Regions from separate parts of the Streptomyces sp. NPDC028289 genome, predicted to be linked through region 1. Evidence: riboswitches for the same ligand, from Rfam matches in the RefSeq annotation. Region 1 holds a riboswitch; each other region holds the start of a gene.
The links. A riboswitch is a leader RNA that binds a small molecule or an ion and turns the genes downstream of it on or off. The one in region 1 is predicted to bind cyclic di-AMP.

Region 1 (7,746 bases):
ATGACCGCCGCGTACTCCCGGCAGGCCGCGAACGTCCGCTGCAGTGCCTCCGGCGCCAGCCGCCCGGTCCGGTCCACCCCCTGCCCGAGCCGCACGATCACCATCCGCCGGTCCAGATCGACGAGCTCCCCCGTCTCCGGGTTCGCGTCGGCGACGAGCAGCCGGATGGAGTTGGTTCCGCAATCGATGGCGGCGACGCGGGTCATGGCAGTGGGTTCCTTCTCTGTTCGTGACTTCTCGGCGGACCGAGCCGAGCCGGGGCGGCACCTTCTCGGCGGACCGAGTCGGGTGGTGGGTGGGCGAAGGCCTCGGGGGTCCAGGGGGCGGGGCCCCTGGACGGCACGTCACTCGCCCGTGACCACGCAGGCACCCTTGGCCCACCACTCCGGCAGCATGGCGATCGCCTCGTCGCCGAGCGGGTTCACGCCGGGGCCGGCGGCCAGCGAGTGGGCCACCAGGACGTGGAGGCACTTCACCCGGTCCGGCATCCCCCCGGCGCTGGGAAAGCCCGTCAGCTCCTCGATCTCGTCCCGGCGCCGGATGTAGTCCTCGTGGGCGGCCCGGTACGCCGCCGCCAGCTCCGGATCGCTCTCCAGCCGCGCCGTCATCTCCTTCATCACGCCGTTGGCCTCGAGGGTCCCGATGGCGGACGCGGCCTTCGGGCACGTCAGGTAGTACAGCGTCGGGAACGGCGTCCCGTCCGGCAGCCGCGGCGCGGTCTCCACGACGTCCGGCTGCCCGCACGGGCACCGGTGCGCGATGGCCCGCAGCCCGCGCGGCGGCCGCCCGAGCTGCTGCTTGAAGGCCTCGACGTCCGCGTCGGTCGGCTCGGTGCGCGGGGTGGAGGGCGGAGGCGTTTGCATGACTGTGTTCTGCGTGGCTTTCTGTCGGTTCACTGGTCGGACGCGTCGGACTTGTCGACGCCGTCCCAGACGTTCGCGTACCAGGGCCGGTCGGCCGCCCCGAGGTAGGCGTGCGCCTGCTTGGCGGCACCGGGGTCGATCACGACGAACCCGGTCTCCCCCGGCATCACGTAGTGCAGCCGCTCGCGGATCTGCTGCTCGGCGTACGCGTCGTCCTGCCACCGCGCCTTGAGGTCCCGCAGCTGCTCGACCCGCTGCCGGGCCTGCTCCTGCTGCCGTTCGAGGTCGGAGATCTCGGCGCGCTGGGAGACGTACTGCCGCATCGGATAGGCGAGCGCGACGACCATCGTGCACAGCACGATCGCGAGCAGCGCGGCGCGGCCGGTGAGCCGGGAGCGCCGGGCCTGGCGCCTGGTCTGGGAACGGTAGACCCGGGCAGCCGTCTGCTCGCCGAGCAGCTTGAGCCTGGTCGCGGTGGAGAACCGGTCCCGGTCCTTCACGGCCATGTCCCCGCCTCCCTGGTCGCCCTGATACGTGCGTACGTCCCCGGACACGGTACGGGACCGGGTACGGGGACGTACGTACGACTGGCTAAGCCTTACCCTCTAGCGGGCTCAGCCCTTGAAGCGGGGGAACGCGCTGCGGCCCGCGTACACCGCCGCGTCGTCGAGGATCTCCTCGATGCGCAGCAGCTGGTTGTACTTGGCGACGCGCTCGGAGCGGGCCGGGGCGCCGGTCTTGATCTGGCCGCAGTTGGTGGCGACGGCGAGGTCGGCGATGGTGACGTCCTCGGTCTCGCCGGAGCGGTGCGACATCATGCACTTGAAGCCGTTGCGCTGGGCGAGCTCGACGGCGTCCAGGGTCTCGGTGAGCGAACCGATCTGGTTCACCTTCACCAGCAGGGCGTTGGCGGTGCCCTCCTCGATGCCGCGGGCCAGGCGCTCCGGGTTGGTGACGAACAGGTCGTCGCCGACGATCTGCACCTTGTCGCCGAGCTTGTCGGTGAGGACCTTCCAGCCCGCCCAGTCGTCCTCGAACAGCGGGTCCTCGATGGAGACCAGCGGGTAGGAGGCGACGAGCTCCTCGTAGTACTCGGTCATCTCGGCGGCCGAGCGGGACTTGCCCTCGAACTCGTACTTGCCGTCCTTGTAGAACTCGGACGCGGCGACGTCGAGCGCGAGCGCGATCTGCTCGCCGGGGACGTAACCGGCCTGCTTGATGGCCTCCAGGATGAGGTCGAGCGCGGCGCGGTTCGACTCCAGGTTCGGGGCGAAGCCGCCCTCGTCGCCGAGGCCGGTGGCCAGACCCTTGCCCTTCAGGACCTTCTTCAGGGTGTGGTAGACCTCGGCACCCCAGCGCAGCGCCTCGGAGAAGGACTCCGCGCCGATCGGGGCGATCATGAACTCCTGGATGTCGACGTTGGAGTCCGCGTGCGAGCCGCCGTTGAGGATGTTCATCATCGGGACGGGCAGCAGGTGCGCGTTCGGGCCACCGAGGTAGCGGAACAGCGGCAGGTCGGACGCCTCGGAGGCGGCGTGCGCGACGGCGAGGGAGACACCGAGGATGGCGTTGGCGCCGAGCGAGCCCTTGTTGTCGGTGGCGTCCAGGTCGAACATGGCCTGGTCGATCAGGCGCTGCTCGGTGGCGTCGTAGCCGACGAGCTCCGGGCCGATCTGCTCGATGACGGCGAGGACGGCCTTCTCGACGCCCTTGCCCTGGTAGCGGTTGGGGTCGCCGTCACGGAGCTCGATGGCCTCGAAGGCACCGGTGGAGGCGCCGGACGGAACGGCGGCACGACCCGTGCTGCCGTCGTCGAGGCCGACCTCGACCTCGACCGTGGGGTTGCCTCGGGAGTCCAGGATTTCCCGGGCTACGACGACGTCGATGGACGGCACGAGCATCTCCTTCTTGGGATGTGACGCTGGTTGTGCGGGGCGCACGTGGGCCTCGTCGGCCCTTGCTCAGCCTTGCGACTAGAGCCTAACCGTCCGAGGGCCGTCGGCCGGCACGACCGACCGGCCCGTGGACACACAGACGGTACTCATTGTTCATGCGCGGAACAAAGGGGGTCCCGATGAAGAACGGAAGAAGAGCGGGCCAAGAAGCGCGCCGGGAAGGGGCGGCAAAGAGAAACCCCGCCCCGGTGCGTACGGGGGAAAACGCACCGGAGCGGGGGCCTGTGGGGGACGGGGGGTGACCCTCACGTGGTCTCCACTATGGGGACCACGGCTGTGTGGGAGCTGTGGTTCAGCTGGGCGCCGCTCAATACTTTCGGCGGCCGCGCCGCGCGCTGCGTCAGGTGCCCTACTTCAGGTGCAGCTGCTGGCCCGGGTAGATGAAGTCGGCGTCGTCGACGATGTCCTTGTTCAGCTTGAACAGCGCCTGCCAGCCGCCCTTGACCTTGTGCTTCTCGGCGATCGAGCTGAGGGTGTCGCCCTTGACGACCTTGTACTCGCCGTCGCCCTTCTTGACCTTCTTGCCGGTCGGGGTGGTGACGGTCTTCTTGGCGGCCGGGCGCTCGGCGGAGCGGGAGGCGGCCTGGGTGTCGGTCGAGCGGGTGCTGGTGCTGCTGCTCGACGAGCTGGAGCCGGAGGAGCTGCTGGAGCTGCCGCCGGTGTAGGTGGCGCTGGACAGGCCCGTGCCGCAGACCGGCCAGGCCCCCTTGCCCTGGGCGGCGAGGACCTTCTCGGCGATCTGGATCTGCTGCGCCTTGGTGGCCTGGTTGGCCTGCGCGGCGTACTGCGTGCCGCCGTACGCGGCCCAGGTGGAGGCGGAGAACTGCAGACCACCGTAGTAGCCGTTGCCGGTGTTGATGGCCCAGTTGCCGCCGGACTCGCACTGGGCGACGGCGTCCCACTCGGAGGCGGTGGCGGCGGAGGCGCTGCCGGCCGCCATCAGCGGGGCGGCGACGGCGACGCCGGTGACACCGGCGACAGCGATGGCGCGGACGGCCTTGGACGGACGACGGTGCTTGCCCTTGCCGGAGAACAGCATGGATCGATCCCCTCACCGACGCCTGCGAGGTGAGCTGTCGGGTTCGGGCCGGTTGAGTTGCCCGGCCGCACACCGTGTGTCGGTGCGCGGCTTCACCCCGAGCCGGATCGGCAGCCTCAACTACCGGCCCCGGCACTTACCTTGGGTCCCCCGCTCCTGCCTACGGCGCATGACGCGACGACTGTTCCCGGGCGGCCGCTGGCAGGACTCGGCGTTGCGACGGCCGGGGCTCGTGGTGACGAGCGGCCTTGACCGTAAACAGGCCATCAGGTGAATTTCAAAGATGATCAGGGCTTCTGAGACTCATCCCACACTTTCACCAAAACGGACATTCAACTCGAAGCGGGACGTCAACTCCCGCTACTTTTCGTCCGATTCGCTGCCGAGTTTCAGGGTCTGACCGGGGGTGATGGCGTTCGGGTCGGTGCCGATGTCGGCCTTGTTCGCGGCGTAGAGCGCACGCCATCCACCGTCGAGGTCAAGGGAGTCGGCGATGGAGGCAAGGGTGTCGCCGTCGCGGACGGTGTAGGTGCCGGCATCGCGGGAGGCGTGGCGGCCGGAGGAGGTGACACTCTGACCGTTTGTCACGCTTTCGTCCGCCGAGCCGCCGCGGTGCTTGCCGCCGCTGCTGACGGCTCCCGTGTCGACCAGGCTCCAAGAGCCGCCGGTCTGCCATGAATTGTCCGAGTCGTCGATCCCGGAGGTGACGGGACTCTCGCTCGCCTTCGAGGCGCCGGAGCCTGCGTCGGAGTCGGAGGATTCCGACTTGTCCGTCTTGTTGGACTTGCTGGAACTGTCCCCCTTGGAGCCGTCGTCGGCACTCGCACTCGGAGAGGGGGCGGCGGAGTCGTTCCCGGAGTCCGTGGCGCCCGAAGACGAGTCGGAGCCGGAAGAGGAGGACGAGTCCGACAGTCCGGAGGACGAGTCAGACGAGTCGGAGGAACCGGATGAATCGCCCGAGTCGCCGAGTCCCGTGTCGACGTTCACCGAGGCGTCGTCGGACGAGAGGCCGGCGAGCAGGGCGCAGGTCCGCCAGGGCTTGGTGCCCTGGTCGGCGAGTATCTTCTCGGCGACCGCGATCTGCTGCGAACGGCTCGCCTGGTCCGGCGTGCCGGCGTACTCCAGCCCCCCGTACTTGCTCCAGTCGTCCAGGGACATCTGGAGGCCGCCGTAGTAGCCCGTGCCGTTGTCGGCGCTCCAGGAGCCGCCGCTCTCGCACTCGGCCACCTGGTCCCAGGTCGAGCCGTCGGCCGCGCTGGCGTTCACCGCGCCTAGGAGCGGGATGGCGATGGCGGAGCCGGTCACCCCGGCCGCGACGAGGAGTGCCGGAGCCTGGCGGGGGCGACGGTGACGACCGTTCCCGGAGAGCATGCGGAAACCTTTCGAGCGACAGCGGTGACCGGCGCGACGGTTCCCGCAGGGGCGCCGCGCTGATGGGTGAACGTATCGGCAGACGATCACTTGTCACAAGTTAATGCCGCGTAGATCACGTGAAGATCACAGACTTGAACGTCGGTCACCTTTTACCCCCACGGGCCGGTACAAGCCTCGGCGAGGGCCTGCGGGGGGCTTCAGCGACCGGCCGGCGTGAACTCCACGGGCAGGGTGCGCAGTCCGCGCATGATGAGCCCGCCGCGCCACCGCAACTCGCTCTCGTCCACCGCGAGTCGCAGGTCGGGGAGGCGGGTGAGGAGGCCGGCGAGCGCGGTCTGCCCCTCCAGGCGGGCGAGCGGGGCCCCGAGGCAGTAGTGGATGCCGTGGCCGTAGCCGAGGTGCTGGTTGTCCCGCCGGGCGAGGTCGAGGGTGTCCGGCTCGGCGAACCGATCCGGGTCCCGGTCGGCCGCGGCCAGGACGACCAGGACCGGGTCGCCGGGCGCGATGCGCTGCCCGCCGATGTCGACCGGCTCGGTGGCGAACCGCCAGGTGGCCAGCTCCACCGGCCCGTCGTAGCGCAGCAGTTCCTCGACGCCGGTCTCCAACAGCCCGCGCTCACCGGCGGCCAGGGACTCCTGCAGACGTGTCCGCTGCCCGGGGTGGGTGAGCAGCGCGTACGTCCCGTTGCCGATCAGGTTGACGGTGGTCTCGAAACCCGCGAACAACAGGATGAAGGCCATGGCCGCGGCCTCGTTCTCGGTGAGGTGCTCGCCGTGGTCCGAGGCCCGGATGAGCCCGGAGATGAGGTCCTCGCCGGGACCGGCCTCGGCGGGCAGCGCCTCCCGCTTCCGGTGGATCAGCTCGGCCAGGTACCCGCGCATCTTCTTCACCGACCGCGCGACCCCGCCCCGCGGCCCGCCCCCGTGCCGGATCATCATCCCCGCCCAGTCCCGGAAGTCGTCCTGGTCCTCGGGCGGGACGCCGAGCAGGTCGCAGATGGCGTAGATGGGGAGCGGGAAGGCGAACTCGTGGATGAGGTCGGCCTCGCCCCGCTCCGCGAACCCGTCGATGAGCCGGTCGGTCAGCTCCCGGACCCGCGGCGCGAACTCGGCCACCCGGCGCGGGGTGAACGCCTTGCTCACCAGCCGCCGCAGCCGGGTGTGGTCCGGCGGGTCGATGTTGAGCAGGTGCGTCATCAACTCGGCCTTGCGCTCCCCGGGGATGCCGGTCTTCCCCTTGGCGTGCGCGGGCTCGTCGTGATGCGCCGGGTTCTTGGACAGACGGGGGTCGGCGAGGGCCTGCTTGGCGTCCCCGTACCGCGTGACCAGCCAGGCCTCCACCCCGCTGGGCAGCCGGGTCCGCCGCACGGGCTCGTGCTCCCGCAGCCAGGCGTAGGCGGGGTAGGGGTCCGCGGCGAACTCCCAGGTGAAGAGGTCGGGGGCGACCGGGGTCACTTCTCCACTCCCTCCGTCGCCCGCACCGCGTCCCGGTAGGCCCGGGCCGCCGCACGCAGGGCCGCCTCCGGGTCGGTGCCGTCGGCCTCCGCGCGGGCCGCCAGGGCGAGCAGCTCGTACCCGATGCCCGGAGCCTGCGGCAGCGGCACCTCGAGGCCGGCCGTCCGCACCCGGGAGGCCAGCTTCGCCGCCAGGGCGAGACCCGGCTGGGCGAGGGGTATCCCGTCCGTCACGGACGCGCGCCGCTTCTCCACCGCCTTCGTGCGCAGCCAGTGCTCCTTGACCTCCTCCGGCGTCGACGCGGTCTCGTCGCCGAAGACGTGCGGGTGGCGGTGGATGAGCTTGGCGACGATGCCTCCCGCGACGTCGTCGATCGAGAAGGGGGCGTCCGGGTCCTCCTCCGCGATCCGCGCGTGGAAGACGACCTGGAGGAGCACGTCGCCCAGTTCCTCCCGCAGTTCGTCGCGGTCGCCCTCCTCGATCGCCTCGACGAGTTCGTACGCCTCCTCGATGCCGTACTTCGCGAGGCCCTGGTGGGTCTGCCGGGACGACCAGGGGCACTCCTCGCGGATCCGGTCCATGACCTGGACGAGGTCGAGGAGGCGGGCGCCGGGCAGGTCGTAGGAGGCGGGGAGGAGCTCCAGCTCGGGCATCCGGACGCGGCCGGAGCCGGCCAGGCGGGCCAGGCCGTCGGTGAGGGCGGGTTCGCCCTCACCCGTCGCGACGACCACCACGGTCCGGCCGCCGGCGCAGGCGTCGACCAGCTCCTCGGCGGTGGGGGCGGCCTCGTCCACGGCGGTCCCGGCCTCCCGCAGATACGGCAGCTGCGGATGCGCGCCGTCCGCGCACAGCACGCGGTCCGCCGCGCGCAGCGCCTGCCAGGCGGGCCAGGACAGCAGGCCGGGGGCGACCCGGTGGCTGGTGGTGAGCAGGACGATCCGGCCGGGGTCGGCGGCCGCAGGCGTGGCGGAGGGGTCCGGGGTGGGTTCGGGCCTGGTGGTGTTCACGCTCCGAACGTAACGCACCGCCGCCGCCCACCTCGCAGTTTGTCCACAGGGTGA
Region 2 (7,746 bases), on a different contig from region 1:
CTTCGGAGTGAGCCAGCGAGTCGTCATGCGACCAGTGTAGGTTTGTTTCAAACTTTAACCAAGCGTCCGTGTCAGAGCGGTCGGTCCGATCCCGGTCAGCCGGTTCGCCGCCCGACCGGTCAGGCAGCCAGTCAGCCAGCCCGCCCGCCGAGAGTGAGCGCGTCCGATGCCGTACCCCTACGTCCTGCTGTCCGCCGCCGTCTCCCTCGACGGCTTCCTCGACGACACCGGCCCCGACCGGCTCCTGCTCTCCTCCCCCGCCGACTTCGACCGCGTCGACGAGGTACGGGCCTCCGTCGACGCCATCCTGATCGGCGCCGGCACCATCCGCGCGGACAACCCGCGGCTTCTGGTCAACTCCCCGGAGCGGCGCGCGGCCCGGACCGCCGCCGGCCGGCCCGAGTACCCCCTCAAGGTCACGGTCACGGCGACCGGCGACCTCGACCCGGACGCGAAGTTCTGGCACACCGGCGGCGAGAAGATCGTCTACACGACGGACGAGGGGGTACGGCGGGCCCGTGCCCTCGGGATCGCCGCCGACGTCGTCTCCCTCGGCGCCGACCTCGACTGGCGGCTGCTCCTGGAGCACCTGCACGACGTACGGGGCGTACGGCGCCTGATGGTCGAAGGCGGCGGCACCGTCCACACCCAGCTCCTCCAGCAGGGCCTGGCCGACGAGCTCCAGCTGGTCCTGGCCCCCCTCTTCGTCGGCGACCCGAAGGCGCCGCGGTTGTTCGGTCCCGGCGGGTACCAGGCCGGGCGGCTGCGGCTCCTGGAGACCCGCCGGATCGAGGACGTCGTCCTCATGCGCTACGAGCCCACGGCCCCCGGCACGGGCGGGTCGGTGTCCGCCGCGGACCGGCACTGGCTGCGGCTCGCCTGCGAACTGGCGGCCGAGTGCCCGCCCTCCCGGACCGCGTTCAGTGTGGGCGCGGTCGTCGTCGCGGCCGACGGCACGGAGCTGGCCCGCGGCCACTCCCGGGAGGCCGGCGACCCCGTGGTCCACGCGGAGGAGGCGGCCCTGGCGAAGATCCCCGCGGACGACCCCCGGCTGGCCGCGGCCACGGTCTACACCAGCCTCGAACCCTGCACCCACCGCGCCTCCCGCCCGCACCCCTGCGCCGAGCTGATCCTCCGGGCCGGGGTACGACGGGTGGTGACGGCGTGGCGCGAACCGGACACGTTCGTGGCGGCGGCCGACGGGACGGGGGCGCTGCGGGAGGCGGGGGTGGAGGTGCTGGTGCTCGGGGAGTACGAGGGGGAGGCGAAGGCGCCCAACGCGCATCTGCTCGGCTGAGCGGGTTGGGGCGCGGTTTGCGGGTGCGGGTGCGTGGGGGTTGCCCGCGGTCAGGGACCTCCCCGCAGCCCCGTCGGCCTCGTGAGACTTAACCCGTGTGACTTCCCCTCTTCGGATGGCGTATGCTGGTGTCACCGACGCGGGGTGGAGCAGCTCGGTAGCTCGCTGGGCTCATAACCCAGAGGTCGCAGGTTCAAATCCTGTCCCCGCTACTGAAACCCAGGGCCGGAATCCGAGATTCAAGGATTCCGGCCCTGAGTCGTATCCAGATCCTGAGACGGCCCTGAGCGGGGCGCGGTCACGTTCGGTGTCCGGACGACCGCCCTGTGCATAACAACTGAGTCACCATCAAAACCTGTGTGACTCCTGAGCTGAGCGGCGCGCACCGTCGACTCGACCGTTTTTGACCGGTCGTGGCAGGTAAGTCCAAGCTTTGAAAGCTTAATGATCAAGGCGAACAGCTTGGAATCTGATAGCCGGGTCTATTAACGTTCGATAACGCAGCGCGGTCGTCCCAGCCGTCACCCGAGACGGCTCCGTGCGCACGCGCCGAATCCCGCAAGGGAACCGGGGAACCACCACCTTGGGGTGAATCGCACGGCTACCGCCGGGTACGAAACGGCCGGTATACGCGCGTAGGAGACCTTCCCGCTCCGAACCCGTCAGCTAACCCGGTAGGCGGCGGAAGGAAAGGAGTGCGCCCGCGTGGCGTCCAACCCGCCTGCTCCGACAGCCCCGTTCGTGCCCAGCCAGCGTCAGCCCGACACCTTCGGCTACGGCGGCTACCGCATCGACGAGGGCCCCTTCGAGGAGTGGAACCCCACCGAGGAGTCCCTCTCCGCGGTACGCGGCCGGCACCGGGTCGCCAAGCAGAAGGGCGGCGGGCTCGCCCGCAGCTCCACGGTTCTCGGCGTCGGCGTCATAGCCGCCGTCGGCGCGGGCGGCATGGCCAGCGCCAACACCGGCAAGCCGCCGGTCTCCATCTCGCTGCCCGACCTCCCGTCCTCCGTCAGCTCGCTGCTCGGCGAGGACGGCGGCCACCAGGCCACCCGGACCGCGCTCAGCAGCGTCACGACGACCGCCACCGACGCGGACTCCTCCTCGTCCGACGCCGGTGAGGCGCTGCGCAGCCGGATCATCGCCCAGGCCGCGCAGCAGCAGAACCAGCTCGACACCAAGGCCAGCGCCAAGGCCGTCGCCGCCGCCGACCAGGCGGTCGCCGCAGCCGAGGCCAAGGCGGAGAAGGCGGCCGCCGCCAAGGCCGCCGACGCCAAGGAGAAGGCCGAGGCCTCCGCGAAGGAGAAGGCCGAGCAGGCCCGCCTCGCCGCGCTGGCCAAGCAGTACACGCTGCCCGTCGTCTCGTACACGATCACCGGCACCTTCGGCCAGGCCGGCTCCATGTGGTCCTCCGGCTACCACACCGGCCTCGACTTCGCCGCGCCCACCGGCACGCTGATCAAGGCCGTGCACAGCGGCACGGTCACCGAGGCGGGCTGGGCCGGCTCCTACGGCTACCGGACGATCATCACCCTCGACGACGGCACCGAGCTGTGGTTCTGCCACCAGTCCTCGATCGGCGTCAAGGTCGGCCAGAAGGTCGCCACCGGCGACGTCATCGGCCGCGTGGGCGCCACCGGAAACGTCACCGGCCCGCACCTCCACCTGGAGGTCCACCCGAACGGCCAGGCCACCGCCATCGACCCGATGACCTGGCTGCGGGGCAAGGGCCTCAACCCCTGAACCTGGCTCCGGCCAGAACCCGGACCTCACCGACCGGCCCCCGGCGGCCCTGACGACAACCCCCGGCGTCAGGGCCGCCGGGCTGCCCGCCACGCCTCGCGGAGGCGGTCGCCTTTACAAGAACTTCGTGTTGCGTCGGCATGGGGTGCCCGGCGACGCGTGTTGAAGTCAGGCATGAGTGCTTCTTCCGCTTCCCCCTCCCTCCGCAAGCTCGGCGCCTCCGACCTGGAGGTCTTCCCGCTCGCCCTCGGCGGCAACGTCTTCGGCTGGACCGCCGACGAGGCCACCTCCTTCGCCGTCCTCGACGCGTACGCCGCCGCGGGCGGCAACTTCGTCGACACCGCCGACTCGTACACGGCGTGGATCGAGGGCAACAAGGGCGGCGAGTCCGAGACGATCATCGGCAAGTGGGTCAAGGCGCGCGGCAACCGCGACGACGTCGTCATCGCGACGAAGGTCAGCCAGCACCCCGAGTACCCGGGCCTGTCCGCCGCCAACATCAAGGCCGCCGCCGACGCGTCCCTGCGCCGTCTCGGCACCGACCACATCGATCTGTACTACACGCACTTCGACAAGCCCGAGATCCCGGTCGAGGAGATCATCGGCGCGCTGGACGAGCTGGTGCGGGCGGGCAAGGTCCGGCACATCGCCGCGTCCAACATCACGCCGGAGCGGCTCCAGGAGTCCCTGGACTTCTCCGACCGCGAGGGCCTCGCCCGGTACGTCGCCCTCCAGCCCCACTACAACCTGGTCTCCCGCGACACCTACGAGGGCCCCCTCCAGGACCTGGCCTCCCGCACCGGCCTCGCGGCCGTCCCCTACTTCTCGCTGGCCGCCGGCTTCCTCACCGGCAAGTACCGCCCCGGTACGACGGTCGACAGCGCGCGAGCCGGCCGAGCCGCCCAGTACGCCGAGTCGGAGCGCGGCCAGAAGGTCCTGGCGGCCCTGGACGAGATCGCAGCGGCCCACGAGGCCCCGATCCCCACGGTCGCCCTGGCCTGGCTGGCTGCCCAGCCCACCATCACGGCCCCGATCGCCTCGGCCCGCACACTGGAGCAACTCCCGCCCCTGCTGGCCGTGGCGGACCTGAACCTGACGGACGAGGAACTGACGAAGCTGACAACGGCTTCCGCCTGACGGCCGCCTGCCCCCGGCTCCTCCGGTCCACCCTTCCGCCGCAACGGTGCTCGGCCACGACGGTCGAAGTCGGCGGGGCCGGGCAGGCCGGTACCCGCCGTCGGAACGCCGGCCCGTCGCGGAGCACAGCGCCGTCGTGGGCCGGTCGCGCAGTTCCTCCCCCCAGCCTTCGGCCGGGGGTACCCCCAGCGCCCCCCAGGGGGTTGCAGTCCGGTTCGTATGCGTGTCCGCCGCAACGGCGCTCAGCCGGCACGGCGCATCCCGGCGGTGCCGAGCCGGCCGCGACCCCGAAGCGCTAACTCCGGTACGGGTTGTAGGCGGGATACGGCATCGCCGCCCCGTAGGCCGACGGCACGTAACCGGTGTACCCCGGCCATGCGCCCGGCGCGGCCGTCCGCGCCGCGTACTCCAGGGCCGGCCGCACCAGCTCCCGTCGGCTCCACAGCTCCGTGAGGAGCTCCCGCTCCCGCGCCATGAAGTCGGCCCCGGCCCGACCCCGCTGCCCCCGGCGCCGCAGCAGCGCCAGCGCCGTCGCGTACCCCTCGTACTCGGTGACCGCCCGCCCCGCCGCCTTCCCGAAGTGGTACGCGGCGTACTCCCGGGCCATCTGCCGCGCCCGCATCGACCCGAGCACGAACGGCTCCGCCGCCCCCAGCCACCCCGCGTAGACGTACGCCGGCAGCTCCTCCCGTACCGTTCGCAGCTCACGCTGCCGCGTCCAGACGGCCAGCCAGGTCAGCAGCCCGAACGCCGGCACCATGAACATGCCGTACACGGCGAAGAACCCGTACTGCCCGAACGTCGAGGACCCGTTCCAGAACGCGTGCATGGTCATCGCGAGCAGCAGCCCGGCCACCGGCACCAGCACGCGCCGCGCCCGCTGCCGCTCCCCGGAGAGCGCGGCGATGCCGAAGCCGATGCCGGTGAGGACGGTGAAGAGCGGATGCGCGAACGGGGACAGCACGACGCGCACGAAGAACGTCGCGGCGGTGACGGAGGCGATCCCGCTGTCCCCGGTCAGCTGGTCGGTCCCGAAGGCCGTACCGAGGTAGAGGATGTTCTCGGTGAACGCGAACCCGGTGGCGGTGACCCCGGCTATCACCACCCCGTCGACGATCCCGGTGAAGTCCCGTCGGCGGAAGAGGAACACGAGGAGCACGGCCGCCGCCTTCGCCGACTCCTCGACGACCGGCGCTATCACGGTCGCCCCGAGCGTGTCCGCGCCGCTCGGGTCCGCGGTCGCCGTCGCGATCCATCTCGTCGCGAAACTGTTGGCGACGATGGCTATCAGCGCGGCCGCGCAGGCGCCCCAGGCGAAGGCGAACAGCACGTTCCGCCAGGGGCCGGGCTGCACCCGGTCCAGCCACCGGAACGCGCCCACGAGCAGCGGTACGGGCAGCACGGCGAGCCCCAGACCCACCAGGAACCCCTCCGTCCCCGTCTGCTCCCGCACCAGCGCGAGGATCACCAGGCCGGAGAGGGCGAGCAGCGTGCCCAGCGCCCCGTACCGCACCCAGCGCCGCTGCCACCAGCGGGGATGCCGCAGGCCGCCGCCGACGGCGTCCGGCGGATACGACGGCTGCGGTGGCTGTGACGGGTACTGCGGGTACGGCGAGTACGGCGGCGGAGAGGTGGCCACGGCATCGACCCTAACGAGGTGACTCCTGACGGTGCTGCTCGCTCTGCGGCACCCGGTGCTGTACGCGACGGAAGAGCAGATCGTTCACCACATGTCCCTTGTCCAGTCCCTGACCCTCGAAACGGGTCAGCGGCCGGTGCGCCGGACGTGGCGCGAAACCGCCGTCGTCCTGCGTGTTCTCGAACTCCGGGTGGGCGTCGAGCACTTCGAGCATCTGCTCGGCGTACGGCTCCCAGTCGGTCGCGCAGTGCACGATCGCCCCGGGCCGCAGCCGGGTCGCGGCGAGATCCAGGAACTCCGGCTGGATCAGCCGCCGCTTGTGGTGCCGCTTCTTCGGCCACGGGTCCGGGAAGTACACACGCAGCCCGTCCAGCGAGTCCGGCGTCAGCATCTCCCGGAGCAGGATGATCGCGTCGCCGTTCCCGACGCGGACGTTGGACAGCCCGTTCTGGTCGGCGAGGTTGAGCAGGTTCCCCTGGCCAGGTGTGTGCACGTCGACGGCGAGGATGTTGACGCCGGGCTCCTCGGCGGCCATCTGCGCGGTCGCCTCGCCCATCCCGAACCCGATCTCCAGCACCACCGGGGCGTCGTTGCCGAACAGCTCGCCGAGGTCGATGACCCGCTGCCCGTCGATGTCCAGGCCCCACTTGGGCCAGAGCCGCTGCAGCGCGTCGGCCTGCCCGGCGGTGACCCGGCTGCGGCGCGGCTGGAAGCTGCGGATCCGCCGCTCGAAGTGCGACCCGGCCGGATCGGCCTTGGGCCCGTCCGGGAACCGCGGCTCCCCCTTGGCCCGGGTGTGCCGGACGGACATCCCCGGGGCGTGGTCGGGGTGCGCACCGGGGACGTGCTCGGCGGGGCCGGTCTCGGCGGGCCGGGGGGCTTCGGGGGCATTGCGGGAGTCAGACACAGTGCGTCGATTTTACGGCCCCCGCCAGGCGGCCGACGGGGTCACACCGAGCCCAGCGTCTCCAGCGCCCTGCGGGCCACCTCCCGCCCGATCGGCAGCGAGGCGGTCGCCGCGGGCGAGGGTGCGTTCAGCACGTGGACCGCGCGCGGCCCCTCCTTGATCAGGAAGTCGTCGACGAGCGTCCCGTCCCGCAGCACGGCCTGCGCCCGCACCCCCGCGGCCGCCCGCACCAGGTCCCCCTCCTCCGCGGCGGGCAGCAGCCGCCGTACGGCCTTCGTGAACGCCTTCTTCGACACCGACCGGAGCAGCTCCCCGCCCCCGTACCGCCAGTGCCGCCGCGCCAGCGCCCAGGCCCCCGGCCAGGCCAGCGTCCCGGCGATCTCCCGCGGCCGTACGACGTCCCACCCGTACCCCTCCCGGGCCAGCGCCGGCACCGCGTTGGGCCCGATGTGCACGCCTCCGTCGATCCCGCGGGTGAGATGCACCCCGAGGAACGGGAACGCCGGGTCCGGCACCGGGTACACCAGCCCGCGCACCAGCTCCGGCCGCGCCAGCTCGTAGTACTCCCCGCGGAACGGCACGATCCGCATCCCCGGCTCGTCCCCGGTCAGCCGGGCGACCTCGTCGCAGTACAGCCCCGCGCAGTTGACCAGCACGCGCGCGCGTACGACGTCCCCGCGCGAGGTGAGCACGGCCACGCCCCGCTCCGGGCGCCGGTCCACGCGGACCACCCGGGCGCCGTACCGGATCTCCGCCCCCGAGGCCTCTCCGAGCTGCCGGGCGACGCCCACGAAGTCGGCCACCCCGGTCGTCCCGACGTGTATGGCGGCGAGCCCCCGCACCTCGGGCTCGTACTCCCCGATCTGCGCGGCCCCGAGCTCCCGCACCGGTATGCCGTTCTCCCGGCCGCGCTGCACGAGCGCGTGCAGCCGGGGCAGCTCCGCCCGCTCGGTGGCGACGATCAGCTTGCCGGTGACGGCGTGCGCGATGCCGTACTCCGCGCAGAACTTGACCATCTCCGCGCCG
Region 3 (7,746 bases), on a different contig from region 1:
AGCTTGACCGACTCGGTCGAGGTGGTCGCGTACGGCGTCGGGGAGGTGCTGTCGGCGGCCTGCTCGTCGGTGTGGCTGACGATGAAGCGGTTGCCGGTGAGGACGAGCACGGTCACGTGCCGCCGCACCTCGTTCTGGTCGAACGTCGTCTCCTGGTGGACCAGGTACGACCGGATCGGCTCGCCGCCGATGGCGGCCTCCACCGCCTCGGCCACGAGGGCCGGGTAGTAGCCGCTGCGCTCGATCGCGACACGCAGCCCCTGGGTCGTCGTACTGGTCTTGGCCATGGCGTCCATCCTAATCCGTGGGCAAGGGGACCCGGGCCAGTCGTGCGCGGCCGCGTCCGGCGCCACCGCGGTCGCCCGCGGCCGCGTCGAACGCCGCCGAGGAGTGCGGGCGTTCGTCCCGGTCGGCGGGCGGTCAGTAGGCGGGCAGGGTGCGGGGCCCCAGATCGTCGCGGGCCGGCGGAGGCGCGAGGCGCACGGTGGCCCCGAGGACGCTCACGCCCTGCCGGGCGACCACGACCGGCTCGAGGGTGACCGCGACGACCTCGGGGTGGTCGTCGACCAGCCGGGAGACCCTGAGCAGCAGCTCCTCCAGGGCGGGCGTGTCGACGGGGGCCGAGCCGCGCCAGCCGAACAGCAGGGGCGCGGTCCGGATCGAACGCACCAGTGAGGTGGCGTCCCGGTCGGTGACCGGAACCAGTCGGTGCGCCATGTCCCCGAGCAGCTGCGAGGCGGCCCCGGCGAGGCCGAAGGACACCACGGCTCCGGCGGCCGGGTCGATCACGGCGCGTACGACGGTGTCGACGCCCCGGGGAGCCATCCGCTGCACCACCGGCCGCAGCTCCTCGGGCGGGCCGAACAGCTCGCTCAACTCCTCGTACGCCCGGCGCAGTTGCTCCTCGTCCGCCAGGTCGAGCCGCACCCCGCCCAGGTCGGCGCGGTGGCGCAGGTGGGGGGCGGTGGCCTTGAGGGCGACGGGGTAGCCGAGGTCGCGGGCGGCTGCGACGGAGGCATCGGGGGTAGGGGCGGGCAGCGCGCGGTGCACGTCGATGCCGTACTTGCCGAGCAGCCGGCAGGTCTCCTCGACGCCGATGGTGAGCCCTTCGCCGCGTTCGAGCAGCCCGCCGATCAGCTCGGCGGCGCCCTGCTCGTCGATGTCGTCGAACTCGGGCACCTTCCCGGGCTCGGCGGCCTCCCGCTGCCACTGCGCGTACTTCACGGCTTCGGCAAGCGCTCGAACGGCCCGCTCGGCGGCGGGGTAGGCGGGGATGAGACGGGAGTAGGGGAGTTTCGCCGGTACCGCGGTGGGCAGGCGCTCCGCAGGGCGATGGGGGTCCCCCCGCTCGAGCGAAGCCGAGAGTGGGGGAGGGTGGGCACCGCCACCGCCACCGGGTGCCGGTGCAGCCGCTTGCGGTGCGGTACGGCCCGCAGCCGACAGCGCCTCCGCCAGCCCCCCGAGTTCCACGTGCACCACAAGCACCGGCTTCCCGGGAACCCCCTCCGCCGCCGACCTGAGCGCCTCCGCCAGCTCCGCGTCCCCCACCGTCCCCTCCCCGATCGTCGGAATCGCCGTGACGACCACCGCGTCGCACGACTCGTCCGCCAGCGCCCGCGACAGCGCCCGGTGGAAGTCCGCCGCGGACGCCCCGGTCGTCAGGTCCAGCGGCCGCGCCGGGCGCAGCCCCTCCGCCAGGCACCGGTCGTACGTCAGCAGCCCGAGCGACTCCGAGTTGCCGAGGATCGCCACCCGCGGCCCCGCCGGCAGCGGCTGCCGTGCGAGCAGCAGCCCCGCGTCGACCAGCTCGGTGATGGTGTCGACGCGAATCACCCCGGCCTGCCTGAGCAGCGCGGACACCGTGGCGTGCGGCAGCCGCGTCGCCCGTACCGCGTGGCCCGGGGGCGCCTGCCCCGCCCCCTGCACCACGACCAGCGGCTTCGCCGCTCCCGTCCGCCGGGCGAGACGCGTGAACTTGCGCGGGTTGCCGATGGACTCCAGGTACATGAGGACGACGTCCGTCTCGGGGTCGTCGTACCAGTACTGGAGGACGTCGTTGCCGGAGACGTCCGCGCGGTTGCCGGAGGAGACGAAGGTGGAGACGCCCGTGGTGCCGGTGACGCCGCCGCCGCGCCGGTGCAGCCGGGAGAGCAGGGCGATGCCGATGGCGCCGGACTGGGCGAACAGGCCGATGCGGCCGGGGCGGGGCATCTCGGGTGCGAGGGAGGCGTTCAGCCGGACGTCGGCCGCGGTGTTGATGATCCCGAAGGCGTTGGGGCCGATGATGCGCATGCCGTACGTGCGGGCCTGCCGCACGAGCGCGCGCTGGCGCTCCCTGCCGTCGGGACCGCTCTCCGCGTACCCGGCGGCCAGGACGACGAGACCCTGGACGCCGTGCTCGCCGCACTCGGTGACGACCTCGGGGACGTGCTCGGCCGGTACGGCGACCACGGCGAGGTCGACAGGCCCGCCGATGTCCCGCACGGAGCGGTGCGCGGGCACCCCGTCGACCTCCTTGAGGTCGTCCGGGAAGGCTTGGTTCACGGCGTGCAGGCGGCCGGTGAAGCCGGCGTCCCGCAGGTTGCCGAGGACGCTGCGGCCGACCCCGCCGGGCGCGCGGCCGACGCCGATCACGGCCACGGACCCCGGTGCCAGCAGGCGTCGTACCGAACGGGCCTCCGCACGCTGCTCGCGGGCGCGCTGCACGGCGAGGGAGCGGTCCGTGGGCTCCAGGTCGAACTCAAGACGCACGACGCCGTCCTCGAAGCTGCGCTTCTGGGTGTAGCCGGCGTCCATGAACACCTTGATCATCTTGGTGTTGGCGGGCAGCACCTCGGCGGCGAAGCGGCGGATCCCGCGCTCGCGGGCGACGGCCGCGATGTGCTCAAGGAGGGCGGAGGCGACGCCCCGGCCCTGGTGGGCGTCCTGGACGAGGAAGGCGACCTCGGCCTCGTCGGCGGGCGCGGAGGCGGGCGTCCCGTCGGCGCCAATGCGGTCATAGCGTACGGTTGCGATGAACTCGCCGCCGATGGTGGCCGCGAGTCCCACCCTGTCCACAAAGTCGTGGTGCGTGAAGCGGTGGACGTCCTTGGCGGAGAGCCTGGGGTAGGGCGCGAAGAAGCGGTAGTACTTCGACTCGTCCGAGACCTGCTCGTAGAAGCTGACCAGGCGCTCGGCGTCATCAACGGTGATGGGCCGGATGCGCGCGGTACCCCCGTCGCGCAGCACCACGTCAGCCTCCCAGTGGGACGGGTACTCGTGCCGGTCCTGCGGGTCCGCCGGGGTCTGCATGGGCCCCAGAGTACGGCTCGCGTCCGACAACGGCGCGAGGCAGTCTGTGGAGGACGGACGTCGGACCGAGGCCGCGGTCCGACGACACACCCGGAGGGGTTCACGCGCCCTCCGGGCATGCTTCACGATATGGGAAACTGGTCTAGACAACCCTGAACACCGAAGGGCAGCATCACATGGCTGAGCGCCGCGTCAACGTCGGCTGGGCCGAGGGCCTCCACGCCCGCCCCGCTTCCATCTTCGTCCGGGCCGCCACGGCCGCAGGTATCCCGGTGACGATCGCCAAGGCCGACGGCAACCCCGTCAACGCGGCCTCCATGCTGGCTGTCCTGGGGCTGGGCGCCCAGGGTGGGGAGGAGATCGTCCTCGCCTCCGACGCCGAGGGCGCCGACGCCGCCCTCGACCGCCTGGCCAAGCTGGTCGCCGAGGGTCTCGAGGAGCTCCCCGAGACCGTCTGAGCGCCCGACGCCCGCACGGTCCGAGGCCGCGCCACTCCCTCGGGGGTGGCGCGGCCTCGCCGCGTTCCCGCCGCCCCACCCGGGCCGGCCGTCACATGCCGCAATTCCATGACAGCCGCACATGACTTCGCGACGGGGCCGCCCATGGCTTTACGACGACCCCGTCCCGGAGTTTGTGAAGACCCGGACGCCCGGCTTTACCGCGCGCACACGAAAGAAGCGCGACCGCTAATTCCTGGCGCGCGTGAATTCGGGCACGGAAAACAGCCCCCGCCGAATAACACCTCTTTGTATACGGCGCGCGTGTTAATGCCGCAGGCCCGACATGTTTACGGGGTGTTGCGAAGTCCTCACGCCGTTCGCCCGTTCGGTGGCGCCGGGAAAGCGCAGCCGGTGGGAGACCGTCGAGCGCTCGGTGTGCAGGGCCGTGATCGCCCGGGCGCGGTCGCCGTCGCCGCGCGCCACGGCGTCCACGATGGCGCCGTGCTCCGTCCAGGACTCCACGGGGTTGGCCGGCGTCTCCACGGTGTACATCCAGGCGATCTTGTGGCGGAGCTGGGTGAGCGTCGAGGTCAGGGCGTGGCTGCCGGAGGCCTGCGCAAGGGTCTCGTGGAACCAGCCGCCCAGCGAGCGCAGGTCCTCGCTGTTGCCCCGCCTGGCCCGCTCCTGCCCCAGCCTGACCAGTCCGCGCAGCACCTTGAGGTGGGCCTCGGTGCGGCGCTGGGCGGCCCGGGAGGCGCCGAGCGGCTCCAGGAGCATGCGCATCTCCAGCAGGTCGGCGGCCTCCTGCTCGGTCGGTTCGGCCACGCACGCGCCCGCGTGCCGGCGCGTCACTACGAAGCCCTCGGCCTCCAGGGTGCGCAGGGCCTCACGGACGGGGACGCGCGAGACCCCGTAACGGCGGGCCAGGAGTTCCTCGGTGAGCCGGCTGCCGCGCTCGTAGACACCCGCGACGATGTCGTCCCGGATCGCCGTGCATACCGAGTGCGCCGGAATACGCATGTCCGACCTCCGCCTTAATCCCCGTGAAACGCCGCCGAGTGGCGCCCGTTCCGTGACTCTATTGCAATGAGCCGGAATTTCCGACGGGGGGCCGGAATCCAGGGATATATTTTGGACAGCGGGGGCACGAAAACGACGAAAGCCCCGGCACTGAGGCCGGGGCTTCGGAAGATCTCACGGGTTGTCGCCGGGCTGGCAGCGTGTTGCCATGCCGGGTTCGCCTCGGTGGCCGGGTGCGGGCGCGTGGGGGTTGCTCGCGCAGTTCCCCGCGCCCCTTCAGGGGCGCTGCGCGTGACGCCCCTGAAAGGGGCGCGGGGAACTGCGCGACCGGCCACGACACACCCGCACCCCTGGCACGCACCGCAACCACGTCGGTCCCGGCGCGACGCCCGTCCCGCTCCCGTCAGACGTTCACGCCGTGCTTGCGGAGGTAGGCGACCGGGTCGACGTCGGAGCCGTACTCGGGGGTCGTGCGGGCCTCGAAGTGGAGGTGGGGGCCGGTCGTGTTGCCGGTCGCGCCGGACAGACCTATCTGCTGGCCCGGGGTGACCTTCTGGCCCACCGAGACGCCGATGGACGACAGGTGGCCGTACTGGGTGTACATGCCGTCGGCCATCTTGATGACGATCTCGTTGCCGTACGCCCCGCCCCAGCCCGTGGAGACGACCGTGCCGGTGCCGACGGCGTGCACGACCGTACCGCTCGCGGCGTGGAAGTCGATGCCGGTGTGGGCGCCCGAGGACCACAGGGAGCCGCCGGTCTTGTAGCCGGTGGAGACGTAGGAGTCGCTGATCGGCGCGACGAAGGTGTTGAGGCGCTTGCGCTCGGCCTCGCGGGCGGCGCGTACCTTGGCCGCGCGCTCCTTTGCGGCCTGCTCCGCGGCCTTCTTGCGGGCGGCCTCCTCGGCCGCCTTGCGCTCGGCGACCGCCTTCTGGGCGGCGGCCTGGGCGTCGATCTGCTCGGCGACGGAGTCACTGATCGTGATGACCGGGGTGAGGCCGGTCTGCTCGACGGAGTTCTCGGCGGCGAGCGCCGGAGCGGCGGAGACGGTGCCGATGACACCCGTGGTGGTGAGGGCCGCGATACCGGCGGCCTGCGCGGTGGTGCGCTTCACCCGGCCGGGACGACGGTGCTTCCCGGAGGCGCACATGAACGCCATGTAGAGGCTGGTCCTTTCCTTCCCTCTCGCCTACCGGGTTAGCTGACGGGTTCGGAGCAGGAAGGTCTCCTACGGGCCCCCTCGCGACACGCGCGGGCGCCCGATTCACCCCAGGGACTGCGTGGGTCCCCGGCTCCCCTGGCTCGCGCCGTACGGGGACTCGGCGATGGCTGTCCGGTGCCGCGGACGCGGCGCGATGCCTGACGGACAGCCCGGAAGAACCTACGAGGGCCCGCCTTCAATGCTCAAACGGAACCCTGTTTTTGTCGCGCATCCCACAGGGCAGACAGGCAACCTCCACCCCAATTCGGACATTCCAGAGCCCTGGTGACCGGGTGGTCACCAGGGCTCCGCACACGCGCGTGCCGCTACTCGGCGGCGACGACCGTGACTTCGCCGATCCCGAGCGCCTCGACGGGCTCCTTGATCTGTGCCGCGTCCCCGACGAGGACGGTCACCAGGCGGTCCACCGGGAAGGCGTTCACGACCGCCGCGGTGGCCTCCACGGTGCCCGTGTTGGCGAGTTGCCGGTACAGCGTGGCCTGGAAGTCGTCGGGCAGGTGCTGCTCGACCTGGTCGGCCAGGGTGCCGGCGACGGCCGCCGCCGTCTCGTACTTGAGCGGAGCCACCCCGACGAGGTTCTGCACGGCCACGTCGCGCTCGGCGTCCGTGAGGCCCTCGGCGGCGAGCGTGCGCAGCACCGTCCACAGGTCCAGCAGGGCCGGGCCGGTGTTCGGGGTGTCCACCGAGCCGCTGATGGCCAGCATGGACGCGCCGGTGCCGTCGGGAGCGGACCGCAGGACCTGCCCGAAGGAACGGACGCCGTAGGTGTAGCCCTTCTCCTCGCGCAGGACGCGGTCCAGGCGGGAGGTGAGGGTGCCGCCCAGGCAGTAGGTGCCGAGCACCTGGGCGGGCCAGACGCGGTCGTGCCGGTCGGAGCCGACGCGGCCGATGAGGAGCTGGGTCTGGACGGCGCCGGGGCGGTCCACGATCACGACCCGGCCGGTGTCGTCGGCGGTCACCGGCGGGACCGGGCGGGGCTGCGCGGTGGAGCCGCGCCAGGCGCCCAGGGTCTCGCCGAGCAGCTCGTCCAGGTCGATGCCGGTCAGGTCGCCGACGACGACCGCGGTGGCCGTGGCGGGCCGGACGTGCCGGTCGTAGAACGCGCGGACGGCGGCCGCGTCGATCTTCTCGACGGTGTCCTCGGTGCCCTGGCGGGGACGGGACATCCGCGCGGTCGACGGGAACAGCTCCTTGTAGAGCTCCTTGGCGGCCCGGCGGCTGGGGTTGGCCAGCTCGTGCGGGATCTCGTCGAGGCGGTTGCGGACCAGCCGCTCGACCTCGCTCTCGGCGAAGGCGGGCGCCCTCAGGGCGTCGGAGAGCAGCCCGAGGCCCTTGGCCAGCCGGGAGGCGGGGACCTCCAGGCTGACGCGGACGCCGGGGTGGTCGGCGTGCGCGTCGAGGGTGGCACCGGCCCGCTCCAGCTCGGCGGCGTACTCCTCGGCCGCGTGCTTGTCGGTGCCCTCGGAGAAGGCGCGCGCCATGATCGTGGCGACGCCGTCCAGGCCGGCCGGCTCGGCGTCCAGGGGCGCGTCCAGGAGCACCTCGACGGCGACGACCTGCTGGCCGGGGCGGTGGCAGCGCAGCACGGTCAGGCCGTTGTCCAGGGTGGCGCGCTCGGGGGCCGGGAACGCCCAGGGCCTGGCCTCGCCCGGCTGCGGCTGGGGGTGGAAGTCCATGGTGGCGAGCTCGGTCACTTGGCCGTCTCCTCGTTCTCGTTGCCGGCCTCTACGGTCGCTTCCTGCTCCGGGTCCTCGCCGCGCCCCGCCTCCTGGG
Region 4 (7,746 bases), on a different contig from region 1:
TCCAGCGCCACGGAGGCGAGTTCCTGGAGGTTCTCGATGCGGGTCTCGTCCTGCGGGTCCGTCGAGCTCTGCAACTCGGCCAGGTAACCGGTGCGTTCGTAGATCGCCTCCAGGACCGTGGCGGGTCCGGCGCCGGACTCCACGACCGTACGGAGGTCCTCCATCAGCGTGTTGAACCGCTTGACCGCGTTCGTCGACCGCGCGGCCATGCCGTACGCCTCGTCGACGCGCCTGAGCGCCTGCGGGAAGCTGATCTTCTCGCGCTGGGCGAGGGCGTCGATCATCGCCTCCGCGCGGTCCCCGATACCGCGCTTGGGGACGTTGAGGATGCGCCGGAGCGGGACCGAGTCCTCCGGGTTGGCCAGCACCCGCAGGTACGCCAGGACGTCCCGGACCTCCTTGCGCTCGTAGAAGCGGACGCCGCCGACGACCTTGTAGGGCAGGCCGACGCGGATGAAGATCTCCTCGAAGACACGGGACTGCGCGTTGGTGCGGTAGAAGACGGCGACATCGCCCGCCTTCGCCTCGCCCGCGTCCGTCAGACGGTCTATCTCCTCGGCGACGAACTGCGCCTCGTCGTGCTCGGTGTCGGCGACGTAGCCGGTGATCTGCGCGCCCGCGCCCGCGTTGGTCCACAGGTTCTTCGGGCGGCGGGACTCGTTGCGCTCGATGACCGCGTTGGCGGCGGAGAGGATCGTCTGGGTGGAGCGGTAGTTCTGCTCCAGGAGGATCGTCGTCGCGTTCGGGTAGTCCTCCTCGAACTGCAGGATGTTGCGGATCGTGGCGCCCCGGAAGGCGTAGATCGACTGGTCGGCGTCACCGACGACGCAGAGCTCGGCGGGAGGCAGGTCGTGCTCGGCGGGCGGGGTGCTCTCGTCGTGCGCGCCGGTGCCGACCAGCTCGCGCACGAGCGCGTACTGGGCGTGGTTGGTGTCCTGGTACTCGTCCACCAGGACGTGCCGGAAGCGGCGGCGGTAGTGCTCGGCGACGTCCGGGAAGGCGCGCAGCAGGTTGACCGTCGTCATGATCAGGTCGTCGAAGTCGAGGGCGTTCGCCTCGCGCAGCCGCGACTGGTAGAGGGCGTAGGCCTGGGCGAGGGTCTTCTCGAAGCCGTCGCTCGCCCGGGCGGCGAAGTCCTCCTCGTCGACCAGCTCGTTCTTCAGGTTGCTGACCTGGGCGCTGAACGACTTCGGCGGGAACCTCTTGGGGTCGAGGTCCAGGTCTCGGCAGACCAGGGCCATCAGGCGCTTGGAGTCGGCCGCGTCGTAGATCGAGAAGGAGGAGGTGAAGCCGAGCTTCTTGCTCTCCCTCCGGAGGATCCGCACGCAGGCGCTGTGGAAGGTCATCACCCACATCGCGTTCGCGCGCGGGCCGACGAGGTGCTCGACCCGCTCCTTCATCTCGCCCGCGGCCTTGTTGGTGAAGGTGATCGCGAGGATCTGGCCCGGGTGCACATTGCGCGCGCCGAGCAGGTGGGCGATGCGGTGGGTGAGCACGCGCGTCTTGCCGGAACCGGCGCCGGCCACGATGAGCAGCGGGGAGCCGGCGTGCACGACGGCGGCCCGCTGGTTGTCGTTCAGCCCCTCCAGGAGTGCGGCCGGGTCCAGGGCCGGGCGGGCGGCGCCGTCGCGGTAGTAGGCGTCCCGGTCCGGGGGCACGTCGAACTTCCCGCCGAACAGATCGTCCGGAATCGACTCCGGAGCGTGCTCGTCCTCGGGCGGCGGCGGGGGTTCCTCGTCATGGCCGCGGGGGGCCTGGAGGCTCGCCAGGAAGCTGTCGTCAAAGAGGCTGCTCATCGCTCTCCGAGTCTAGGGCGCCCCACCGACAACCGGCCGCCGCCCCGAAAACTCGCCCCGGTGACCGAACAGATCCGTTCGGTCACAGCAGGTCGACGCGCGTCACACGGCCGCGAAGGCCCACCACGAACCTCTCAACAATCCATGGCAAGTTACCCATAACGTCCCGGATCACCCCGCCTGAACAAATCCCGACGCCAAGGTCACGAAAATGTATCGGGCATATCGCACATCAAACTTCACAGAGACCACACGAGTTGGCTAGCGTGCCGGGCAGGCCGTACGACCCCCACCGGCGAACGTCGCCGGGCCGCACGGCCTCCGCCGAGTCCGGGGCGCCACCGCGCATCCGGAGCCGGGGACCCACACCGATCCCGGGGTGAATCGGTCCCGACTCCCCTCCGGGGAACGGACCGTAGGGCAACCCTTCCGAACCACCCGCCCGAACCCGACAGCTAACTCGGTAGGCGGACCGCTGGAAGGAGTCGCCCCCGTTGGCGTCGCACCGCAAGTCCCGGCCGTCAGGAACACGCGCGGCAGGCATACGCACCCCCGCACTGGCCACCGCCGCCCTCACCTCCATGGCCCTGTTCTCCCAGACGGCCGAGGCCGCGCCCTCCTCGGACGGCAAGCCGAGCCTGGAGGAGGTCGAGAAGAAGGTCGACGCCCTCTACCGGCAGGCGGAGTCGGCGACCGAGAAGTACAACGCCGCCAAGGAGCGGACCGGCAGTCAGCGCAAGCAGGTCGACACCCTGCTCGACGACGTCGCCAGACGCACCGACCGGCTCAACAAGGCGCGTGAGGAACTGGGTTCGTTCGCCGCGGCCCAGTACCGGACCGGGGCGAGCGTTCCCGACACGGCGACCTTCCTGCTCGCGGACAGCCCCCAGGGCTACTTCGACCAGGACCAGCTGATGAGCCGCCTGACCGCGCGCCAGAAGGGCGCGGTCGACGACTACGTCACCCAGCAGTCCGCGACCATGAAGAAGCGGCAGGAGGCCACCCGGAGCCTCGAGTCGCTCACCGAGACGCAGGACGACCTCAGGACCGCGAAGACCACGGTGCAGACGAAGCTGGCCTCCGCGCGGGAGCTGCTGTCCCAGCTGACGGCCGCGGAGAAGGCCCGGCTGGCGGCGATCGAGAAGCGGCAGCAGGAAGCGGCGGACCGCAAGGCGGCGGAGCTGGCGAAGCAGCAGGCCGCGGCGGCCGACCGGGCGACGTCGTCGTCCACCGCGTCGGGCAGCTCCTCTTCCGGCACGTCGAGCAGCTCGTCCTCCGCCTACGCCACGAAGGCCGCCAAGGCGATCGCCTTCGCCCGCGCGCAGATCGGCAAGCCCTACGTCTGGGGCGCCACCGGCCCCGGCTCCTACGACTGCTCCGGGCTCTCCCAGGCCGCCTGGAAGGCCGCGGGCGTCTCCCTGCCGCGCACCACCTACGACCAGGTGAACGCCGGCACCACCGTCCCCCTCGCCGACGCCCAGCCCGGCGACCTGGTCTTCTTCTACGACGACGTCAGCCACGTCGGCATCTACATCGGCAACGGCATGATGATCCACGCCCCGAAGCCCGGCGCCTACGTCCGGGAGGAGTCGATCTACTACGGCGGCGAGTCGATCATCCACAGCGTGGTGCGCCCGGCCTGACCCGACGGGGCGCCCACCACCCCGGGGGCGCCGCCTCCCGCTTCTCTTCGCCGGCCCCGCACGCACAGCGGCGCCCGCCGCCCGCCACGCACCCGCAGCCGCTCCCCCACATCCCCCCGCGCTCCCGTCCGCCGCGACCGTACGGCTCGCGCGGTCGGCGCCGTTTCGGGCCGCACGCGCGCGTGCCCCGCTCGTCCAGCGGGCGGCACTCCCTAGCATCAGGGGCATGTCCGGCATTTCACCCCTCCGCGGCTGGTGGGCGCAGCGTCCGCCGGCGGCCGGGGCCGCCGTGATGGCCACCGGCATCATGTCGGTGGGGTTGCACCTGGCGGGCGCCGAGACCGTGTCCCGGGTGGCGCTGGTACTGACCTGCGTGATGTGGGCGGCGCTGGCGGCGGACTTCGTCGTACGGCTGGCGCGCGACCGCCTGCGGTGGGCGCGGGAGGCGCGGACGCCTGGCGCGCTCACCGCCGTGGCGGCGACGACGGTGCTGGGGACGCGGTTCTCGGCGCTCGGGTGGCAGACCCTGGCCGAGGCCCTGCTGGCGCTGTCGGTGGCGCTGTGGCTGCCGTTGCTGGTCCTCGTCGTGCGGCACTGGAAGCCGCGGATGCCCGGCGCGGTGTTCCTGGCCTGTGTGGCCACGCAGGGGCCGGCCGTGCTGGGTGCGACGCTGGCGGCGGCCGTGACCACGGCATGGCTCGCACACCTCTCGCTGGTCCTGTTCTGGGTGGGGCTGGCGATGTACGGGCTCGCCGTGCCCCGGTTCGAGTGGCGGCAGATCGCCCAGGGGCCCGGTGACCAGTGGGTGGCGGGCGGCGCGCTCGCGATCTCGGCGCTGGCCGGGGCACGGCTGCTGGCCGCCGACAGTGCGCGGCTGTACCTGTGGAACGACGACGACCAGGGCGTCCTGCGCGTGGTGACGGTGGCGCTGCTGGTCCTGGACCTGGCCTGGTACGTCGTCCTGCTGGCCGCGGAGGTGGCGTGGCCCCGCCCGCGTTACGACATGCGCCGCTGGTCGACGGTGTTCCCGATGGGGATGACGGCGACGGCGACGCTGTCGGTCGCGGCCGCCGTCGGCGGCGCGTGGCTGAGGTGGCCGGGGCGGGTGCTGGTGTGGGTCACGGTGGCGGCCTGGCTGACGGTGGCGGCCGGTGCGGCGGCGGACGCCCGTGCCGCTCTCAGGAAGACCCGCTGAGGATGCCGGGGATCAGGTCCACAGGACGGCGATGAAGATGTTCACCACCGTGAGCAGGCCCACCAGGCCGAAAGCGCCCTTCTCGACCTTCTCGTCGTCCCGCTTCACGTAGACGAGCCCGAGGATCACGATCAGCAGGGCGAGCTTCACGCCGATCTTGATGGTGTTGACGTGGTGGTCGTCGGCCTCGTTGAGACCGACCAGGATCACGCCGGTCGCGAGCATGGTGAACGCGCCGTGCAGCATCCCGGGGACGAACCGGGCCGTGCCCTGGCCCATCGCCTTCATCTGGGTGAGGAAGCCGCCGAGGAGCGCGGCGATGCCGATGATGTGCAGGCCGACGAAGAGATGGATGAGTACGTCCATGGCCCCGGAGCCTAATCAGGGCCCCCGGGGGCACCGGCCACCGGCCCCTCCCCCGGCACCCGGCACCCGGCACCCGGCACCCGGCACCCGGCACCCGGCACCCGGCACCCGGCACCCGGCACCCGCATACATGCACCCCATAGCACCCCGCGTCCCCCATCAGCCCCGGAACCGCCGCTTCGGTCATCCCGCCCCGAGAAGCCGACGACTCCGGACCGGAATCCCGTTCACATACCGTCCGGTAACGATCCAGTCACGCCAATTCCGTGCATCGCGTTACCAAGCCGACACACCCGGGCCTAGCGTCCTCCCCCAGGTGAACGACTCCCCACCGCCGCCCGGGCCAGGGGCGGCAGTCGGACACCACCGCCGAGAAGGTCCGGCGGCGGCCCGCTCCCCCTGTGCGGGCCGCCGCCGGACGCGCAATCCGCACTCCCCGCGGCCGTACGGACGCTCCCCCCGGCGTGCCCACGGACGAGACGGCGGTCGTACGAAAGGACGGGACAGTCCAGGTGGCAGCGCACCGCAAGCCCCGACAGCGCTCGCTCGGCGGCAACACGGCCCGCACGGCCGTAACCCTCGCCCTCGCGGGCGCGGCCACCGCGACGGCCTTCGAAGGGACCGGAAACGCCGAGCCGCAACTGACACCGGCGCAGGTGAAGGCCAAGGTGGACCAGCTGTACCAGGAGGCCGAGGAGGCCACCCAGAAGTACGACGGAGCGAAGGACAGGGCCGACACGGCCCAGCATCGGCTGAAGTCGCTGCAGGACGAGACCGCCCGCGCGCAGGAGAAGCTCAACTCCGCCCGGGACGCGCTCGGTTCCTTCGCGGCCGCGCAGTACCGCGACGGCGGCATCGACCCGGCCTGGCAGCTGGCGCTGTCCAGCGATCCCGACCGGTACCTGGACGACGCGGCGTTCGCCGAGCGGGCCGGTGACCGGCAGGCCGGTGCGGTGGCACGGGTACGGCAACAGCTGCGGGAGATCGAGCAGTTGCAGGGTGCCGCACATGTCGAGCTGACGTCGCTGCGGTCCCGGCAGGCCGAGCTGAAGCGGGAGAAGGCCGCCGTCAACGGCAAACTGGGCGAGGCGCGACAGCTCCTGGACCGGCTGTCACCCCAGCAGCGGTCGGCGGTCGCGGCGGACGACGGCACCCAACGCGCCTCACGCTCCGCGTCGGACGCCCGCGCCCCGCTGACCGCCGGCAGCGTCGCCGCCACCGACTCCCGCGCCGCGGCCGCCATCGCCTACGCCTACTCGAAGCTCGGCAGCCCCTACGTCTGGGGCGCGACCGGCCCCGACGCCTTCGACTGCTCGGGCCTCGCCCAGGCCGCCTACCGCTCCGCCGGCGTCTCCCTCCCCCGCACCACCTACGCCCAGATCAACGCCGGCCGCCGCGTCTCGCGCTCCGAACTCCAGCCGGGCGACCTGGTGTTCTTCTACTCGGGCATCAGCCACGTCGGCATCTACATCGGCAACGGCCAGATGATCCACGCGCCCAACCCGTCGGCGCCGGTACGGATCGCCCCGATCGACGAGATGCCGTTCGCGGGGGCGACGCGGGTCGTCTGAGCGGCCTCACGCGGCCGTCCGGGCGGCCACGGACCGGCAGACCGGGCGGACCGGGCGGGCGCGGGCCTCAGACCAGGCGGCGTGCCGTCGCCCAGCGGGTCAGCTCGTGCCGGTTCGACAGCTGCAGCTTCCGCAGCACCGCCGACACATGGGACTCGACCGTCTTGACGGAGATGAACAGCTGCTTGGCGATCTCCTTGTAGGCGTAGCCGCGGGCGATGAGGCGCAGGACCTCGCGCTCGCGCTGGGTGAGGCGGTCGAGGTCCTCGTCGACCGGCGGGGCGTCGGTGGAGGCGAAGGCGTCCAGGACGAACCCGGCGAGCCGCGGCGAGAAGACGGCGTCGCCCTCCTGGACCCGGAAGATCGAGTCGACCAGGTCGGTGCCGGTGATCGTCTTGGTGACGTAGCCCCGGGCGCCGCCCCGGATCACGCCGATCACGTCCTCGGCCGCGTCCGACACGGACAGCGCGAGGAAACGCACCGGCTGCTCGGGGTCCGCCATCAACGGGGCACACCGGCGCAGCACCTCGACCCCGCCGCCGCCCGGCAGGTGCACGTCCAGGAGGACCACCTCGGGCCGGGTCGCGGTGATCACCGAGACCGCCTGGTCGACGTCGGCCGCCTCGCCGACCACCTCGACGCCGGTCTGCTCGGTCTGGCCGATCTCGGCCTGGACGCCCGTCCGGAACATCCGGTGGTCGTCGACGAGGACCACCCGCACCCGACGCCCGGCCTTCTCCGCGCCTTCCGCCGGGCCGTTCGCCTCGGTCGCGTCGCTCATGACGTCTTCTCCGCCCTCTCCATCTCCAGCTCGACCTCCGTGCCGCCGCCCGGCACGGACCGCAGCCGTGCGGTGCCCCCGTGACGTTCCATGCGGCCGATGACCGATTCTCTGACACCCATCCGGTCGGCGGGTATCGAGTCGAGGTCGAAGCCGGGACCGCGGTCGCGGACGGACACGAAGACCGTCCTGCCCTCGACTTCGGCGTAGACCTGGACGGCGCCGCCCTCGCCACCGTACTTGGCCGCGTTGACCATCGCCTCGCGCGCGGCCTGCATCTGCGCGCCCGTCCGCTCGTCGAGCGGGCAGTCCCCGACCACGACGACTTCGATGGGGACGCCGTGCTTGTCCTCCACCTCGGCCGCGTTGCGCCGGACGGCCTCGGCGAGGGTGG

Region 2: linked by a shared signal. The riboswitch ahead of ACZ4UV_RS24805 (M23 family metallopeptidase) and the one ahead of ACZ4UV_RS36165 (transglycosylase family protein) in region 1 are both predicted to bind cyclic di-AMP.
Region 3: linked by a shared signal. The riboswitch ahead of ACZ4UV_RS42295 (M23 family metallopeptidase) and the one ahead of ACZ4UV_RS36165 (transglycosylase family protein) in region 1 are both predicted to bind cyclic di-AMP.
Region 4: linked by a shared signal. The riboswitch ahead of ACZ4UV_RS16155 (C40 family peptidase) and the one ahead of ACZ4UV_RS36165 (transglycosylase family protein) in region 1 are both predicted to bind cyclic di-AMP.

What each region holds. Positions count from the first base shown of each region.
Region 1 covers NZ_JBVHTI010000007.1:647,853-655,598, reverse strand. Annotated here, with positions in the region: gene ACZ4UV_RS36185 (Ppx/GppA phosphatase family protein) at 1-206, opposite strand, end outside; gene ACZ4UV_RS36180 (DUF501 domain-containing protein) at 345-863, opposite strand; gene ACZ4UV_RS36175 (FtsB family cell division protein) at 893-1,369, opposite strand; gene eno (phosphopyruvate hydratase) at 1,478-2,764, opposite strand; gene ACZ4UV_RS36165 (transglycosylase family protein) at 3,168-3,857, opposite strand; cyclic di-AMP (ydaO/yuaA leader) riboswitch at 3,862-4,035, opposite strand; gene ACZ4UV_RS36160 (transglycosylase family protein) at 4,218-5,228, opposite strand; gene ACZ4UV_RS36155 (cytochrome P450 family protein) at 5,429-6,685, opposite strand; gene ACZ4UV_RS36150 (nucleoside triphosphate pyrophosphohydrolase) at 6,682-7,692, opposite strand.
Region 2 covers NZ_JBVHTI010000005.1:17,467-25,212, reverse strand. Annotated here, with positions in the region: gene ACZ4UV_RS24820 (MarR family winged helix-turn-helix transcriptional regulator) at 1-27, opposite strand, end outside; gene ACZ4UV_RS24815 (dihydrofolate reductase family protein) at 167-1,297, shown strand; tRNA gene ACZ4UV_RS24810 (tRNA-Met) at 1,436-1,509, shown strand; cyclic di-AMP (ydaO/yuaA leader) riboswitch at 1,835-1,993, shown strand; gene ACZ4UV_RS24805 (M23 family metallopeptidase) at 2,003-3,037, shown strand; gene ACZ4UV_RS24800 (aldo/keto reductase) at 3,212-4,174, shown strand; gene ACZ4UV_RS24795 (PrsW family intramembrane metalloprotease) at 4,470-5,813, opposite strand; gene trmB (tRNA (guanosine(46)-N7)-methyltransferase TrmB) at 5,824-6,720, opposite strand; gene lhgO (L-2-hydroxyglutarate oxidase) at 6,762-7,746, opposite strand, start outside.
Region 3 covers NZ_JBVHTI010000009.1:556,063-563,808, forward strand. Annotated here, with positions in the region: gene ACZ4UV_RS42275 (DUF5998 family protein) at 1-296, opposite strand, end outside; gene ACZ4UV_RS42280 (bifunctional acetate--CoA ligase family protein/GNAT family N-acetyltransferase) at 421-3,291, opposite strand; gene ACZ4UV_RS42285 (HPr family phosphocarrier protein) at 3,468-3,749, shown strand; gene ACZ4UV_RS42290 (GntR family transcriptional regulator) at 4,056-4,751, opposite strand; gene ACZ4UV_RS42295 (M23 family metallopeptidase) at 5,155-5,910, opposite strand; cyclic di-AMP (ydaO/yuaA leader) riboswitch at 5,923-6,086, opposite strand; gene ACZ4UV_RS42300 (M16 family metallopeptidase) at 6,279-7,667, opposite strand; gene ACZ4UV_RS42305 (M16 family metallopeptidase) at 7,664-7,746, opposite strand, start outside.
Region 4 covers NZ_JBVHTI010000003.1:433,941-441,686, reverse strand. Annotated here, with positions in the region: gene pcrA (DNA helicase PcrA) at 1-1,796, opposite strand, end outside; cyclic di-AMP (ydaO/yuaA leader) riboswitch at 2,109-2,283, shown strand; gene ACZ4UV_RS16155 (C40 family peptidase) at 2,291-3,439, shown strand; gene ACZ4UV_RS16150 (tellurite resistance/C4-dicarboxylate transporter family protein) at 3,666-4,634, shown strand; gene ACZ4UV_RS16145 (hypothetical protein) at 4,647-5,000, opposite strand; gene ACZ4UV_RS16140 (C40 family peptidase) at 5,513-6,571, shown strand; gene ACZ4UV_RS16135 (LuxR C-terminal-related transcriptional regulator) at 6,639-7,352, opposite strand; gene ACZ4UV_RS16130 (ATP-binding protein) at 7,349-7,746, opposite strand, start outside.